2 linked regions of the Aromatoleum aromaticum EbN1 genome follow. The protein of the gene in region 1 interacts with the protein of each later gene in a pairwise test. Links are inferred from orthologs where the notes say so. Each region holds a gene or a part of one and is shown on either strand. Other genes may lie near its edges. The genes, in order: bioB and EBN1_RS08520.

Region 1 (8,421 bases):
GCGCCACGCTTCGAAAACGACGACCGCGACCGCGTTCGACAGGTTGACGCTGCGGTTGGCCGGGCACATCGGGATGCGCAGCGTCTGCATGTCCGGCACCGAATCGAGGACTTCGGCCGGCAGCCCGCTGGTTTCGCGGCCGAAAAGCAGCACGTCGTCAGCCCGGTAGTCGACCAGATCGTAGCGTGTCCGGCCCTTTGTGCTCAGCGCCAGCAGGCGCCGGCCGGCGAGCGCGGACAGACAGGCGTTCCAGTCGTCGTGAACGGTGAGCGTCGTCAGATCGTGGTAATCGAGGCCGGCGCGCGCGAGTTGCCGGTCGGAGAGATCGAAGCCGAGCGGGCGCACGAGATGCAGGCGTGCGCCGGTGTTGGCCGCGAGCCGGATCGTGTTGCCGGTGTTCGGCGGGATTTCGGGCTGGAAGAGAACGATATCGAGCATGTCAGTGGGGGGAAGGTGTGCGCGCGACGACGAGGTTTTCGACGCGCGCGGCGCCATGCATCTTGAGCGTGCGGGCGAGCTCGTCGAGCGTCGCGCCGGTCGTCATGACGTCGTCGACGACGATCACTGTGCGGCCGGCAAACGAGGCCTCGCAACGGAAGGCGCCCCGCATATTGACGCTTCGCTCCTTCCACGGCAAGGACACCTGCGGCACGGTGTTCAGCGCGCGCGCAACCGCCACGAGTTCGAGCGGCAAGCCCCATGCGCGTCCGAGCGGACGGGCGATCTCGACGGCCTGGTTGAAGCCGCGCTGGCGCAGCCGACGGACATGCAGCGGCATCGGCAGCAGGACCGCAGCCGGCCGGGGAGCGCCGAGCGGCAACAGCACCTCGGCGAAAAAATTCGCCAACGCCAGCCGGTGCCGATACTTGAGCCCCTGGACGATACGATCCACGGGAAAAGCGTACGCAAACGCGGCGCGGCTCGCATCGAACGCCGGGGGATTGTGCAGGCAGCGCCCGCAGGTGGCACCCTCGACAGTCGGAACGGCACATACCGGGCACGAAGCCGGCTGGCGCGGCAGATCGTTCCGGCAGGCGCTGCACAGCGCGGCTGCGCCCGACATCGAACCGCACACGAAGCACTCCTGCGGCATCAGCAGATCTGCGATCCGGCGCGCGCGAAAGCGCAACGCATCGAGCACGTTTGACAAGATTTCCGCCAATGAAGGAACATGCGAAGCTTCGCATTACATCCCGGAACCGCTTTCATGACAATGACTTCAGCGCCCGCTGCCGAACGCCCGGCCGCCCCGGCCGTACCCCGCATCAAGTGGACCGTGGTCGAAGCCGTCGAGCTGTTCGAACAGCCTTTCATGGACCTGCTCTTCCGCGCGCAGCAGGTGCATCGCGCACATTTCGACCCGAACGCGGTGCAGCGCTCGACGCTGCTGTCGATCAAGACCGGCGGCTGCTCGGAAGACTGCGGCTACTGCTCGCAATCGACGCGCCACAATACCGGGCTAGACCGTGAACAGCTGCTGAAAGTGGCCGAAGTCGTCGAGCACGCGAAAGCGGCGAAAGCGAAGGGAGCGTCGCGCTTCTGCATGGGCGCGGCGTGGCGCGGGCCCAAAGACAAGGACATGGAGACGGTGCTGGCGATGGTGCGCGAGGTCAAGGCGCTCGGCCTCGAGACCTGCGTGACCCTCGGCATGCTCAAAGGCGACCAGGCGCTGCAGCTCAAGGAAGCCGGCCTCGACTACTACAACCACAATCTCGACACCGCGCCGGAGTTCTATGGCCAAGTCATCACGACGCACACCCTGGCGGACCGCCTCGACACGCTCGAACAGGTGCGTGGCGCCGGCATCAACGTCTGTTCCGGCGGCATCGTCGGCATGGGCGAGGGACGGCGCAGCCGGGCCGGCCTGCTGGTGCAACTCGCGAACATGGCGTCGCCGCCGGAATCGGTGCCGATCAACAACCTCGTACCGGTGCCCGGCACGCCGCTCGAAAACGTCGACAAGATCGATCCGTTCGAATTCGTCCGCACGATCGCCGCGGCCCGCATCATGATGCCGACGAGTTTCGTGCGCCTGTCCGCCGGGCGCCAGCAGATGAGCGACGAGCTGCAGGCGCTGTGCTTCATGGCCGGTGCGAACTCGATCTTCTACGGCGACCGCCTGCTGACGACCGACAATCCCGACACCGACCGCGACGAGGCGCTGTTCGCGCGCCTCGGCCTGCGTCCCGTCTGAGCCGGATGAGCGCTCCGGCCGACTTCACCCTCGCCCGCGAACTCCTCGTCCGGCGCTTCGGCCGTGCCGCGGCGACCTACGACGAGGTTGCGGTGCTCGCGCGCGAAGTCGCGCGCCGGATGGACGAGCGGCTCGACTACATCCGCATCGAACCGAAGCGCATCCTCGACCTGGGCTGCGGCACCGGCGCGGATTTCGGGGGGCTCGGCAGGCGCTACCCGAAAGCGATGCGCATCGGCGCCGATTTCGCGCTGCCGATGCTGGACCGCGCACGCGGCGAGCGCAGCCTCTTCGGGCGGCTGCGCTCACTCGGCCGCAACGCGCCGCCGTCACTCGTCTGTGCCGATGCGTCCGCCCTCCCGTTCGCCCGTGCCAGCCTGTCGCTGGTGTGGTCGAACCTGCTGCTCAACTGGCTAGCCGATCCGCTGCCGGCGTTGCGCGAGATGCACCGCGTGCTCGAGACGGACGGCCTGCTGATGTTCTCATCGCTGGGGCCGGACACGCTGAAGGAGCTGCGCGCCGCCTTGCCCGACACCCACGGCACGCGGGTGCACCGCTTCATCGACATGCACGACCTGGGTGACGCGCTGGTCGCAGCCGGCTTCTCCGATCCGGTGATGGACATGGAAGTGCTGACGCTGACCTACGCCAACCTCGACGAACTGCTGCGCGACCTGCGGCTTTCCGGCAGCGCCAACGCGAGCCGGGCGCGGCCCCGCGGGCTCTCGGGCAAGTCGGGCTGGGCCGCGGCGCGCAATGCCCTCGAGGCGCTGCGCCGCGACGGGCGCCTGCCGGCGACTTTCGAGATCGTCCAGGGCCACGCATGGAAAGCGCAGCCGAAAACGACCGAGGACGGCCGCGCGGTCATGCAGTTCCAGCCGCGCAAGCTGCGGGGATGAACGCTCCGCTCCCGCCCCGACTGGTGTGGCTGTTCGACCTCGACAACACGCTGCACAACGCCAGCGCCCACATCTTCCCGCACATCAACCGCAGCATGACAGCGTACCTCGAGCAGCACCTGTCGCTGAGCCCGGAGGAAGCGAACGCGCTGCGGGTTCACTACTGGCATCGCTACGGAGCGACGCTGCTCGGCCTCGTGCGCCACCACGGCACGAACCCGCACCACTTTCTCGAGGCGACGCATCGCTTCGAGAAACTGCACAAGCTGATGGTGTTCGATCGCGCGCTGCGCTCGATGCTGCGTCGTCTGCCGGGGCGCAAGATCGTGTTCTCGAACGGCCCGCAGCGTTACGCCGAAGCGGTCGTCGAGGCGATGGGCATCCGCCGGCATTTCCATGACGTGTTCGGCATCGAGCAAATGCGCTTCCATCCGAAGCCCGGCGTGCAGGCGTTTCGCCACCTGCTCCACGACCACCGCCTGGATCCGCGCCGCTGCGTGCTCATCGAGGATTCGGCCGAGAACCTGCGCACCGCGAAGCGGCTCGGCATGAAGACCGTGCTGGTCGGCGAGGGCCTGAAGCAGCCCGCGTATGTCGACATGAAAATCAGTTCGATCCTGCGCCTGCACCGTGCCGCCCGGCCGTGGCTCGCCTGACCCCGGGACGGAAAAAGCTCAGGCCCCTTTCAACCAGCGCGCCGCGTCGAGAGCGAAGTACGTCAGGATGCCGTCGGCGCCTGCGCGCTTGAACGACAGCAGCGCCTCCATCACGCACGCCTCCTCCGACAGCCAGCCGTTCGCGATTGCCGCCTTCAGCATCGCGTACTCGCCACTGACCTGATACACATACGTCGGCACCTGCAGTTCGGTCTTCACGCGCCGGACGATGTCGAGGTACGGCATCCCCGGCTTGACCATGAACATGTCGGCCCCTTCGGCGATGTCGAGCGCGACTTCGCGGAGCGCCTCGTCGGAGTTCGCCGGATCCATCTGGTAAGTGTATTTGTTGCCCGTGCCGAGGTTCCCGGTCGAGCCGACCGCGTCACGGAACGGGCCGTAGAAGCTCGAGGCGTATTTTGCCGCGTACGCCAGAATGCGGGTGTGGATGCGGCCGTCGCGGTCGAGTTCGGCGCGGATGCGCGCGATGCGCCCGTCCATCATGTCGGACGGCGCGACGACATCTGCCCCGGCCTGCGCGTGGCACAGCGCCTGTTTCGCCAGCGCCTCGAGCGTCTCGTCATTGAGCACATAGCCGCGCGGGTCGTCGGCATCGATCAACCCGTCCTGACCGTGGCTGGTATAGGGGTCGAGTGCGACGTCGGTGATCACTCCGAGTTCCGGAAAGCGTGCCTTCAGCGCCTGCACGACCCGCGGCACGAGTCCGTCCGGATTCCACGCCTCTTCCGCGCCGGGCGTCTTGCCCCCGGCCTCGATGACCGGGAACAGCGCCAGCGCCGGCACGCCGAGCGAAACCGCCTCTTCGGCGACGCGCAGCAGGTTGTCGAGCGACACGCGGTTCACCCCCGGCATCGACGGCACCGCTTCGGTGAGGCCCGTCCCTTCGAGCACGAACACCGGATAGATCAGGTCATCCGTGGAAAGCCGGGACTCGCGCATCAGGCGGCGGGAAAAATCGTCGCGGCGCATCCGCCGCATGCGGGTCGCGGGAAAAATTCCGGTAGGGCGCATGGTCAGTCCAGTCAGGTGGAGGCGAAACACCCGGTAACGAAACCGCGGAGGAACTTCGCCGAAAGAGGCTTATCTTATCGTACAGATGGTGACGAGCCATCTCCCGCTTCACCTCCCTGAGCGGGTGCCTTAATCCAGTTAAGGCGTTTGACCCCGGGCTTTATCCCCTTTAGCCCGGGGTTTTTTATTGCCCCGGTGGTTTATCCGCCCAGTTTATCCGCCCACGGCGGGACAGGCTACTTCCCTGCCGCGCGCAACTGGGCGGGGGTAGGAATTGCCGGCAGATCGTCGCTAGGCAGACCGAGCCAGCCAGCCACCTTGTGCTCGACCTCTTCCATGCCGATTTTCTTCAGGCTCGAGAACAGTTGCACGCTGATCTGCGGCCCGAGTGCCGCGACTTCGCGGCGAACGCTGGCGAGCGTGGCCGCAGCCTCGTTGCGCGACAGCTTGTCGCATTTCGTCAACAGCACATGAATCGGCCGCCCTCCGGGCACGAACCAGTCGATCATCTGGCGGTCGAGGGGCGTGAGCGGATGGCGCGAATCCATGATCAGCACCAGTCCGATCAGGTTTTCACGTTTGCGCAGATAGTGCTCGAGCAGCCCCTGCCATTGACGGCGGATGTTTTCCGGCACTTTCGCGTAGCCGTAACCGGGCAGGTCGACGAGCACCGCCCCGCAATCGAGGCGAAAGAAATTGATCAGCTGGGTGCGCCCGGGCGTCTTCGACACGAATGCCAGACGTGTATGATCGGCAAGCGTATTGATGGCGCTCGACTTCCCGGCGTTGGAGCGTCCGGCGAATGCGATTTCCGCGCCCTCCGGAGGAGGCAGAGCCCCTGATTTTGCAATGGAAACTTCGAATCGTGCGTTACGGAAGATCGGCATCTGGGAATCGGCAAGAACAAGGGCGGGGTTAGAGGCGCCCACCTTGCATCGCGCAAAACGGGGTACTTAGTATAGAATAACGCGTTTGTGACGACCGCTCACGGCTTTCTGAGGACACCATGATCAAGCGTTCCCTGCTGCTCCCGCTGCTGCTGGTTGCCGGCGGCCTTCAGGCCCAAGAACCGGCTCCCGATCTTGCAAAGGCGAAAATGACGGCTGAAACCGTCTGCGCCGGCTGCCACGGACCGGATGGCAACAGTCCGATTTCGGCCAATCCAAAGATCGCGGGGCAGCACGAGGAATATCTCTACAAGCAGCTGAGAGCGTTCAAGTCATGGGACGGCAAGCCGCCCGAGCGCGAGAACCCCATCATGGGCGCCATGGTGGCCGGACTCGAAGACGCGGACATGAAAGCGCTCGCGGTCTACTTCGCGTCGCAGAAGCTGCAGCCCGAGAGCGCGAAGAATGCGGAGACGGCACAACAGGGCCAGGACATCTGGCGTGCCGGCATCACCGCGAAAGGCCTGCCGGCCTGCTCGGGCTGTCACGGCCCGACCGGCGCAGGCATGCCGGTCCAGTATCCGCGCATTGCAGGCCAGTTCGCCGAGTACACCGAAGCGCAACTGAAGGCCTTCCGCGACGGCGTACGCAAGAACGATCCGAACCTGATGATGCAGACGATCGCGCTGAAGATGACGGACGCGGAAATCAAGGCGGTCGCGGATTACGTGGCAGGACTGCGTTAAGAACCGAACAGCGGGATCGCAGTTCGTGAACGGGGTGGTTCGGCCACCCTTTTTCTTGCCGGCCCCCGAACCGCCAGCCACGAATGTCCGGGCGCAACTGACGAGCGCCCTCGACCAGAACACGAGTTGCCGCGCAGACGGTCGAGCGTGCAATGATAATCAGCAGTGTGGCGGCGCGCCGCCGCGGCAAGGGATGAGAGTCATGAAACAGAACTCCGGCGCGAAGCCCGCGCCCCGCTCCCCCCACCTGACCACCGCCGAAGCGCGGCGAACGATTCTGGAAAGCCTGGCGCCGATAAGCGGGTGGGAACGCGTGGCGGTCCGCAACGCGCTCGGGCGGATTTTGCTCGAGGACGTGATCGCGCCGTGCAACGTGCCGGCCCACGACAACTCCGCGATGGACGGCTATGCCGTGCGGTTTCGCGATCTCGAGGCCCGGCCCGAAACGGCGCTTGCGGTGGTGGGCACCGCGTTCGCCGGCAAACCGTTTTCGGGCATCGTCGGTGCGGGACAGGCAGTTCGGATCATGACTGGCGCACCGATTCCGCAAGGCGCCGACACCATCGTCGTGCAGGAAATGGCCCGCGCCGCCGACAGCCAGGTGTTCATCCCGCCGGGACAGCAGGCAGGGCAAAACCTGCGCCGTGCGGGCGAGGATCTCGCTCTCGGCAGCGTCGCACTGCCGGCTGGAAAGCGCTGCGGCCCGGCCGAACTCGGGTTGGTCGCTTCGCTCGGCATCGCCGAAGTCACCGTGCGCCGGCGCCTGCGTGTCGCGTTCTTCTCGACCGGCGACGAACTTGCGTCCATCGGCAAGCCGCTCGCACCGGGCGAAGTCTACGACAGCAATCGCTACACACTCTTCGGCGCGCTTTCCCGTCTGGGCTGCGACATGCTCGACATGGGCGTCGTGCCAGACAACCCGACGGCCCTCGAAGCAGCTTTTCGCGGTGCCTCGGCCGATGCGGACGTGATCCTGACCAGCGGCGGCGTGTCGGTCGGCGAGGCCGATTTCATCCGCGAGCTGGTGAATCGCCTCGGCGAGGTCGCGTTCTGGAAAATCGACATCAAGCCGGGCCGCCCGATGGCTTTCGGCCGTATCGGCGATACCTGGCTGTTCGGCCTGCCGGGCAATCCGGTCGCAGTGCTGGTGACTTTTTACCAGTTCGTGCAGGATGCCCTGCTCGTCCTCTCCGGCGTTTCGCCGCTGCCGGAACCCGCGCTGTTCGAAGTTTCGTGCGGAGAAGCGATCCGCAAGCAGGCCGGCCGCCGGGAGTTCCTGCGCGGCCAGCTGGGAACGGTCGACGGCCGGCAGACGGTGCGCCTCGCGGGAGCGCAGGGCTCGGGAGTGCTGCGGTCAATGTCCGAGGCGAACTGCTTCATCGTCCTGCCCGAAGAACGCGGCGACGTGGCAGCCGGAGAACCGGTTATGGTGCAGGTTTTCGACGGACTGATCTGAAGCGACGTTTCACCGGATGGACATTCAATGACCCAGGACGAACTCAAGAAGGCAGCCGCGATCGCGGCACTCGACTACGTCGAAAACGGAATGATCGTCGGCGTCGGCACCGGCTCGACCGTCAATCATTTCATCGACGGTCTGGCCGGCATCAAGGGCCGGATCGCGGGAGCGGTGTCCAGTTCGGAAGCCAGCGCACGCCGCCTGCAGGCCCACGGCATCCCGGTTCTGGATCTGAACGACATCACCGACCTGCCGGTGTACGTGGATGGAGCCGACGAGATCGATGGCGGGTTTTGCATGATCAAGGGCGGAGGCGGCGCGCTGACCCGCGAAAAGATCGTCGCGGCGGTTGCGCGCCGGTTCATCTGCATCTGCGACGCGAGCAAGAAGGTCGCCTGTCTCGGCCGCTTTCCGCTGCCGGTCGAGATCATTCCGATGGCCCGCGCCTACGTCGAACGCGAACTGGTCCGGATCGGCGGTCGGCCCGAACTGCGCGAGGGATTCGTCACCGACAACGGCAACCTGATCGTGGACGTGCACGGCTTGAT
Region 2 (8,457 bases), 1.2 Mb from region 1 along the record:
GTTGCCGACCGGTTCGAGATCGACGATGTCGACGTCGCGTTTGCCGACCTGAAGCACTTCCTGGCCGGCTCCGTGTCCGCGCACCTCGGCCGAAGGGGAATACACCCTCAGATACTCGAACGGCAGCGAAAACTCGCTGCCATCGTCGAACGCGATTTCGAGCACGCGGGATTTGCGGTGCAGCGTGAGGGCAGTGGGGATCGGTGTCTTGTCGTCGAGTCCGGCCATGGTGACTGGTGAGTCCGGCGATGTCGGGAATCCAATCATACCCGAATCGGCGCAGCCCGGCCGCGCCCGGCGGGCAGCGCTCCGATTGCGCCGGGACGGTTTGTCACAAAAAATTCAAATGCCCGCAATACACTGCGTCGACCAACATGGAGTGATGCGATGCCCGCGAACATTCTGCTAGTGGAAGACGAACTGGCCATTCAGGAGCTCATCGCCGCCAGCCTGAGCCGGGCCGGCCACCGCGTCGTACGCGCATCCGACGCCGAGGAGGCAGCGCAGCGTCTGCGCGACGCACTACCCGACCTGGTGCTGCTCGACTGGATGCTGCCGGGCATGACCGGCATCGAGTTCGCGCGCCGGCTCAGGGGCGACGAACGGACCCGCGAGATTCCGATCATCATGCTGACGGCGCGCGGCGAAGAGCAGGACAAGGTTGCCGGCCTCGAGAGCGGCGCCGACGACTACATCACCAAGCCGTTCAGCCCGCGCGAACTCGCGGCCCGGATCACCGCTGTGCTGCGCCGGCGCGCCCCGCAAACCACCGAAGACGCAGTCGAGGCCGGCGACCTGCGGCTCGACCCCGTGACGCACAGGGTCGGCTGCGGGGACAGGCCGGTTGCGCTCGGCCCGACTGAATTCCGCCTGCTGCATTTCTTCATGACTCATCCCGAACGCGTGCATTCGCGCGCCCAGTTGCTCGACAAGGTCTGGGGCGATCATGTCTTCGTCGAGGACCGCACCGTGGACGTGCATGTGCGGCGCTTGCGTGCGGCGCTCGAGCCGAGCGGGCACGATCAGCTGATCCAGACGGTGCGCGGCAGTGGCTACCGTTTCTCGCTCCGGATCGAGCGCGGCAGCGTGCAATAATCCGGCCCTGACTGCCTGCCGGAGCCCGCCATCCCCCCTTCTGCCCGTTACGTCCGCAGCGTTGCGGCCGGCACGCTTGCGCTCATCGTCGCCGCGGCGCTGGCCGTCGGGCTCGCCGCAGGTCCGCTCGCCGGGCTGCTGACGATGAGCGGCAGCGTGCTGCTGCTGTATGTGCACCACGTGCGCAATCTCTGCCGCCTCGCCGTATGGGCGCAGGAACCGGTCGGCACGCCGCCGCCGCACGGCGCGGGAACCTGGCACTACGCGTTCGCCGGGCTGGCACGGCGCGCACGGGTCGGCGACGAGGCGCGCGAGCAGCTATCGGTCGCGCTGGAACGTTTTCGCGAAGCGAGCGAAGCGATGCCCGATGGCGTGATGTACCTTTCCGCCAGCGACCAGATCGAGTGGATCAACACCACGGCGGGGCAGCATTTCGGCCTCGACGCCTCGCGGGACCAGGGAGCGCCGGTCACGACTCTCGTGCGCGAACCCGAGTTCGTGCGCCTGCTCGGGAGGCGGGATGGCACTGAGCCGGCGATCCTGCGCTCGGGTCGCCGCCCGGGTCTGACGCTGCTGGTGCAGGCCGTGCCATTCGGCGACGGGCAGAAAATGATCGTGTCGCGCGATATCAGCCAGCTCGAAAAACTCGAAACCATGCGCCGCGATTTCATCGCGAATGTCTCGCACGAATTGCGCACGCCGCTGACGGTCGTCATCGGTTTCCTCGAAACACTGATCGACGCGCACGAGGACCTGGAGCCCGCCGAAGCGATGCGCTATCTTCGGCTCGCGTTCGACCAGTCGTGGCGGATGCAGTCCCTGATCGAAGACCTGCTGACGCTGTCCGCGCTCGAAACGGGCGCTCCGGCAGCGGTCGAAGAGAAGATCGCAGTCGGCCCGTTGCTCGCCGACATCGCCCGCGACACCGAATTGCTGTCGGGCGGACGCCACGAAGTCAGCCTTGTCGTCGCGGAAGGAAGCGAAAACGCATTGCTTCTCGGCAGCGGAAAGGAACTGCGTTCGGCGTTTGCGAACCTCGCGAGCAATGCGGTGCGCTACACGCCGGGCGGCGGGCGGATCCGCTTGGTGTGGCGACGGGCCGGCAGCGGAGCCGAATTCGCGGTCGAAGACACCGGGATCGGTATCGAAGCCCGACATCTTCCGCGGCTGACGGAACGCTTCTACCGCATCGACCGCGGACGCTCGCGCGAAACCGGCGGCACCGGGCTCGGCCTCGCGATCGTCAAGCACATCCTGTCGCGCCATGATGCGCAGCTGCATATCGAAAGCGAGTATGGCAAGGGCAGCCGCTTCAGTGCCCGGTTTCCTGCGGCGCGTCTCGCGCGGGATCGGTCAGCGCTTCGAAACTGACCTGATCGAAATTCGTGCCGCGCGCCAGCAGCCCGGTCAGCCTCACCTGCGCCGCCTCGTCATCATGGACTTCGATGACGCGCCGGGCCTGGAACCACCCGCCGGGCAGCACCAGCGACGCCGGGGCTTTCAGCGCTGGCGTCGCCGGCAGCAGGAAGACCTGCTGGTAGGCGACATGCGTGCCGATGTTCAAGCCGAACAGGCGGGCGGCGACGACTTTCGGCAGGCCCGCCAGAACGTGGATACCGGCTTCCATCACGCCGTCCTCCCGGTACATCAGCCAGGTCACCTGGCCGAGCAGGAAACGTTCGCCGTCGGGCGGGCGGATGCCGACGAGCTGGTGATGCTCGAGACGCTCAGTGTGCGGGTGTTGCTGCAGGCGAAAGCCGTTCACCGAATGGTCGACGATGTCCCAGTGTCCGCAGACGAAGCCGAGTGTCGCGGCGAGGCGTTGCCGCAGCTGTTCCGGCCGCCCCGGAACTGCCTCCGGCCCCCGCTCGCCGAACGTCAGCAGCGAAATGTCACGTGCCAAGTTGCCGGCCATCACGCCCCCGGTGGGTTGCTCGAAAGTCCTGCCGCCGATGTGAAAGCCGATCGTCAGCCAGTCGCCGCACAGCTCCGCGCTTCCCTTGCCGCTCCGCCGCGGAAACCGTCGCGCGGCCGATGCCAGCCCCCACGGGCGATAAAGGGACAACAGCAGCGCCGCGCAGGCATCGGTCGGACAGTCCGCGCCGAGGCCGAGCGAAGCCGGGGCGACACCCTGCCTGAACTGCGTCAGCACCGCCCGGATCTGCCCGGCGAGCCGGCTGGCGTCGAAGCGGCGCACGCCAGCGCCCGGCGGCCCGATTAACCACAGCGGGCGCGGTCCGTGGTCGCCGGCAAGATCGATGCCGAATGCAGCCGCTTCCGTCCGCCCGGTGTCGGGCTCCGCGTCGAGGCTGCAATAGGGGGCGAAGCGCTGCGCCCAGCGGTATACCCATCTGAACTCCCGCTCGCCGCGGCCGAACGGATTTGCGAGATCGACGAGCAGCGCCGAGACGTAAGCTTCCAGCGCACTTTGCGCTTTCCATACTTCGTTGAGCGAATCCGGCACGCGAACGCCGGCGACGCCGCGCGCTTCCGCCACCGAATAGCTGTCGTGCAGCTCGGCCCAGGTGCCATGCGGCGGTGCCCGGTGAGCACGGAAGTACTCCAACAGCGCCCTGCCGGTGTAATCGACGCGCCGCTGCGCGAGCAGCGCGCGCTGGTCGTCGAGAGTGCCGGAGGCTGCGTCCTGGCGGCTTATCTGCGCGTATGAACGCGCCATCCCGCGCCACAGCGAAACCACCCGCGCGAGCGTCTCGTTTTCGCTGCTGTCGGGAGGGAGCGGGTGAGCGGCATAGCGCTTCGCCATTTCGGCCTGCACGAAGTCGACCTGCGCCCGCGCGGCTTCGAGGACTTCGAGGTGCTGGTTCGGCGCCGGCAACGCGCGCAGCAGCGCGGCGACGATGTCCGCGAGCGTGCGCTGCGTCGCATCGATGTCGAGCATGCGCAGGCGCTTGAGCAGATCGAGGCATTCGGCCGGATTGCCGCAGTCGATCGGGGATTCGTGCGCCATGCGATCCTTGGGTTGCCGATGCTCGACGTGGCGGCTTGGATGGCGCGGATTCAGCCTGCGGTGAGTTCGGTCAGGGCAGTGACGATCGCGCCGGCGAGCGCCTGGACCGCAGGTGTTTCGTGCCGCGCGCCTTCGCGCTGCGGAATGCCCCAGATCGGCTGCGGGAAATGCCTGTCGTTGCGAAAGCGCGGAACGACGTGCCAGTGAAGGTGCGGCACGACATTGCCGAGGCTCGCGAGGTTGATCTTGTCCGGCTGCATCAGCTGGCGCAGCGCGGTTTCGGTCGCGAGCACGACATTCATCAGGTGGCGCTGCGCCGGCGCAGTGAGGTCGCTCATTTCGGCGACGTGTTCATGCCACACGACGCGGCAGAAACCGGGGTAGTCGTGATCCCTGACCAGAATGACGCGACAGCTGCCGTCGCGCCAGATCGGGGTTTCCATTTCGGCAAGACACAAGGTGCAGTCCATCGTCGGCGGCTCCGCAGTCATCGGAATCTGGCAAACGCCAACTCTAGCCTTTCACCATTCCGCGATGAAGCAAAATTTACCTGCTTCCGGTGGCGCGGGACGGTTGCGAGGCGATCGTGGGGGTGTCACCGAGCGGCACGGGGGCGCCGTGCCGGAAAGCCACCAGCGAGCCGGGAGTCATCTGCTGCCAGGTTTCATTGTCGGTCAGCGGCACGGTCGCGATGACCGCGACGCGGTCGTTCGGCGTGGTGTGGCGGCTGAAGTCGACAGTCATGTCCTGATCCGCGAGGTGGGCGACCGTGAATGGCGCTTCGCGCACGATGAACGCGAGCCGTGACGAGCAATGGGCGAACAGGTGTTCTCCGTCCGACAGCAGGTAGTTGAACTCGCCATGCTGTCCGATTTCGATCGTCAGTTCGCGCAGCGTCTCGTGCAGCGCGACGGCGCTCGGCGGGCCGTCCGGAAAGCGCTGCGCCAAGCACTGCAGGATGTGGCAGAACGCGGCTTCGGAGTCGGTGCTGCCGACCGGCAGGAAGCGCCCGGTGAGCGCCGGCGCGTAGTCGAGCAGGTTGCCGTTGTGCGCGAAAATCCAGTAGCGCCCCCACAGTTCGCGCTGGAACGGATGTGTGTTGTCGAGGCGCACCTGGCCTTGGGTGGCCTTGCGGATATGGGCGATGACGTTGAGCGAGCGGATCGGGTAATTGCGAACGAGTTCGGCGACCGGGGAATTCGCGCTCGGCTGCGGGTCGAGGAAAACGCGCACGCCGCGCCCTTCGAAAAACGCGATGCCCCACCCGTCACGATGGTGATCGGTGACGCCGCCGCGCGCCTGGAAGCCCGCGAACGAGAAACAGATGTCCGTGGGCACGTTGCAGTTCATGCCGAGGAGCTGACACATCGCCGGTCCTTTCAGGTCGCTGATCGCTATTTGCCATTATAGCGAGCGGCGCGCAGGGTCATTCCGGCGACGCCCGCCCCTGCCTTGGGCGGCATGCCGATCGATCAGGCGTCGAGCTTGCGCTTGAGCATCTCGTTGACCTGCGCCGGATTCGCCTTGCCCCGGCTCGCTTTCATGACCTGGCCGACGAGCGCGTTGAACGCCTTCTCCTTGCCGGCGCGGAATTCGTCGACGGATTTCCGGTTCGCGGCGAGCACTTCGTCGATGAGCGGTTCGAGCGCGCTGCTGTCGTTCACCTGCCGCAGGCCCTGCGCTTCGATGATGCGATCGGCGGCATCGGCGCCGGAGCCGCCTTCGCCGTTCCACAGCGCGGCGAACACTTTGCGCGCGATGTTGTTCGAAATCGTGCCGTCGGCGATGCGCTGCACGAGCCCCGCGAGCTGCGCGGGTGTGACGGGCGAGTCGCCGATGTCGCGTTCGGCGCGGTTGAGCTGCGCGGCGAGTTCGCCCATGACCCAGTTCGCCCCCAGCTTCGGCACCTGACTCCCCGGTTTCGTGTCGGCAGTGGCGAGCATCGCCTGGTAGTACGCGGCGATTTCCTTCGCCGCAGTGAGGCTCGCCGCGTCGTAGGCGGACAGGCCGTAGTCGTTGATGAACCGTGCCTTCATCGCGCCCGGCAACTCCGGCATCTCGCTGCGCACGCGTGCGATCCATTCGGACGGGATCACCAGCGGCAGCAGATCGGGGTCGGGGAAGTAGCGGTAATCGTGCGCGTCTTCCTTCGAGCGCATCATGCGCGTCTCGCCCGTGTCGGGGTCGAACAGCACGGTCGCCTGCTGGATCCTGCCGCCGTCCTCGATCGTGCCGATCTGCCACTGCACTTCGAAGTCGATCGCCTGCTGCAGGAAGCGGAACGAGTTCAGGTTCTTGATTTCGCGGCGCGTGCCGAGCGGCCCGCCGGGGCGGCGCACCGAGACGTTCGCGTCGCAGCGGAACGAGCCTTCCTGCATGTTGCCGTCGCAGATGTCGATCCAGCGCACCAGCGCGTGCAGTGCGCGCGCGTACGCGACGGCCTCGGCCGACGAGCGCATGTCGGGTTCGGAGACGATTTCGAGCAGCGGCGTGCCGGCGCGGTTCAGGTCGATGCCGCTCATGCCGTGGAAGTCTTCGTGCAGCGACTTGCCGGCATCTTCCTCGAGGTGCGCGCGCGTGAGCTGCACGGTCTTCTCGTAGGCTTTGTCACCGTCGCCGACGCGGATCGTGATCGCGCCGCCCTGCACGACCGGCAGCTCGAACTGGCTGATCTGGTAGCCTTTCGGCAGATCCGGGTAGAAGTAGTTCTTGCGCGCGAAAACGCTTTTTGGTGCGACCGTCGCGCCGATCGCAACGCCGAAGCGGATCGCCCGCTCGACCGCACCGCCGTTCAGGACCGGCAGCACGCCCGGCAGTGCGATGTCGACGGCGCTCGCCTGCACGTTCGGCTCGGCGCCGAACGCGGTCGAGGCGGCGGAAAAAATCTTCGACGCGGTGTTCAGCTGCGCATGGACTTCCAGTCCGATGACCACTTCCCAGTCGTTTCTGCTCATGGTGTCAAACTCTCGTTCAGGCGGCGATCGCCGGCCGGCGCAGGTGCCAGTCGCTCGCCTGCTGGAAGCGGTGCGCGGCGTTCAGCAGGCGCGCCTCGGAAAAGTAGTCGCCGACGAGCTGCAGGCCGACCGGCAGCTCGCCCGCGCCGAAGCCGCACGGGTGCGACAGGCCCGGCAGGCCGGCGAGGTTCACCGCGATCGTGTAGATGTCCGACAGGTACATCTGCACCGGATCGTCGGACTTCTCCCCGATCGTCCACGCGGTCGTCGGGCTCGTCGGGCCGGCGATGACATCGCAGCCGGCGAGCGCAGCCTGGAAATCCTGCGCGATCAGGCGGCGCAGCTTCTGCGCCTGCAGGTAGTACGCGTCGTAGTAGCCGTGGGACAGCACGTAAGTGCCGACGAGGATGCGGCGCTTGACTTCGGCGCCGAAGCCTTCGGCGCGGCTCTTCGAATACATCTCGGCAAGGTCGCGGTATTCGGCGGCGCGGTGGCCGTAGCGCACGCCGTCGAAGCGCGACAGGTTGCTCGACGCTTCGGCCGGCGCGATCACGTAATAAGCAGGGATCGCGAGCTGCGCGTTCGGCAGGCTCACGTCCACCGTCGTCGCGCCGAGCGCGCGGTAGCCGTCGAGCGCCGCCTCGACCGCGGCGCGCACGTCGTCGGCCATGCCCGCGCCGAAAAACTCCTTCGGCAGGCCGATGCGCAGGCCCGCGAGCGGGCGGGCAGCGGCCGGCGCGGCGAGTTCGCGCGAATAGTCTTCGGCCGGCCGTTCGAGGCTCGTCGAGTCGCGCGGATCGAAACCCGCCATTGCGGTCAGGAGCTGCGCGCAGTCGGCCGCGGACGCGCCGAAGGCGCCGCCCTGGTCGAGCGAACTCGCGTACGCGATCATGCCGTAGCGGCTGACGACGCCGTAGGTCGGCTTGATGCCGGTGACCCCGGTCAGCGCCGCCGGCTGGCGCACCGAGCCGCCGGTGTCGGTGCCGGTAGCGATCGGCACGAGGCGCGCAGCGACTGCGGCCGCCGAACCGCCAGACGAGCCGCCGGGAATGCGGGTCGTGTCCCAGGGGTTCTTCGCCGGGCCGAAGTGGGAGTTCTCGTTCGACGAGCCCATCGCGAACTCGTCCATGTTGGTTTTGCCGAGGCTCACCGCGCCGGCGGTTTTGAGCAGGCTGACGACGTGCGCGTCGTACGGGCTGACGAAGTTCGCGAGCATCTTCGAGCCGCAGGTGGTCAGCACGCCTTCCGTGCAGAATACGTCCTTGTGCGCGAGCGGGATGCCGGTGAGCGGCCCGGCATCTCCCGCGGCGATGCGCGCATCGGCGGCGCGGGCAGCTTCGAGCGCGCCGTCGCGGTCGACGGTGATGAAGGCGTTGAGGCTCGCATCGAGCCGCTCGATGCGGTCGAGGAAGAGCGTCGCGAGTTCGACGCTCGAGATTT

The links.
Region 2: the proteins of bioB (region 1) and EBN1_RS08520 interact in binary tests that used the Escherichia coli proteins (3 or more experiments, as listed by UniProt). The link is inferred for Aromatoleum aromaticum EbN1 from one-to-one orthologs.

Annotation. Positions count from the first base shown.
Region 1 is NC_006513.1:621,350-629,770, forward strand. Bases 384-3,200 are described here. They hold bioB (biotin synthase BioB), read left to right. Parts: upstream 384-1,207; coding sequence 1,208-2,194; downstream 2,195-3,200. Other genes in these bases: EBN1_RS02910 (tRNA (cytidine(34)-2'-O)-methyltransferase), read right to left, coding at 384-438; EBN1_RS02915 (ComF family protein), read right to left, coding at 440-1,141; EBN1_RS02925 (methyltransferase domain-containing protein), read left to right, coding at 2,200-3,093; EBN1_RS02930 (pyrimidine 5'-nucleotidase), read left to right, coding at 3,090-3,200. Also shown: more of EBN1_RS02910, read right to left, coding at 1-383; more of EBN1_RS02930, read left to right, coding at 3,201-3,749; hemB (porphobilinogen synthase), read right to left, coding at 3,768-4,781; yihA (ribosome biogenesis GTP-binding protein YihA/YsxC), read right to left, coding at 5,018-5,668; EBN1_RS02945 (c-type cytochrome), read left to right, coding at 5,788-6,414; molybdopterin molybdotransferase MoeA, read left to right, coding at 6,617-7,870; ribose-5-phosphate isomerase RpiA, read left to right, coding at 7,898-8,421. UniProt on the Escherichia coli protein: Catalyzes the conversion of dethiobiotin (DTB) to biotin by the insertion of a sulfur atom into dethiobiotin via a radical-based mechanism.
Region 2 is NC_006513.1:1,801,182-1,809,638, forward strand. The notes cover bases 3,521-6,373. They hold EBN1_RS08520 (class II glutamine amidotransferase), read right to left. Parts: upstream 5,432-6,373; coding sequence 4,610-5,431; downstream 3,521-4,609. Other genes in these bases: EBN1_RS08510 (hypothetical protein), read right to left, coding at 3,521-4,063; EBN1_RS08515 (HIT family protein), read right to left, coding at 4,114-4,533; gatB (Asp-tRNA(Asn)/Glu-tRNA(Gln) amidotransferase subunit GatB), read right to left, coding at 5,536-6,373. In the rest of the region: EBN1_RS08495 (gamma-butyrobetaine hydroxylase family protein), read right to left, coding at 1-228; phosphate regulon transcriptional regulator PhoB, read left to right, coding at 388-1,095; phosphate regulon sensor histidine kinase PhoR, read left to right, coding at 1,126-2,466; more of EBN1_RS08510, read right to left, coding at 2,408-3,520; more of gatB, read right to left, coding at 6,374-7,017; Asp-tRNA(Asn)/Glu-tRNA(Gln) amidotransferase subunit GatA, read right to left, coding at 7,034-8,457.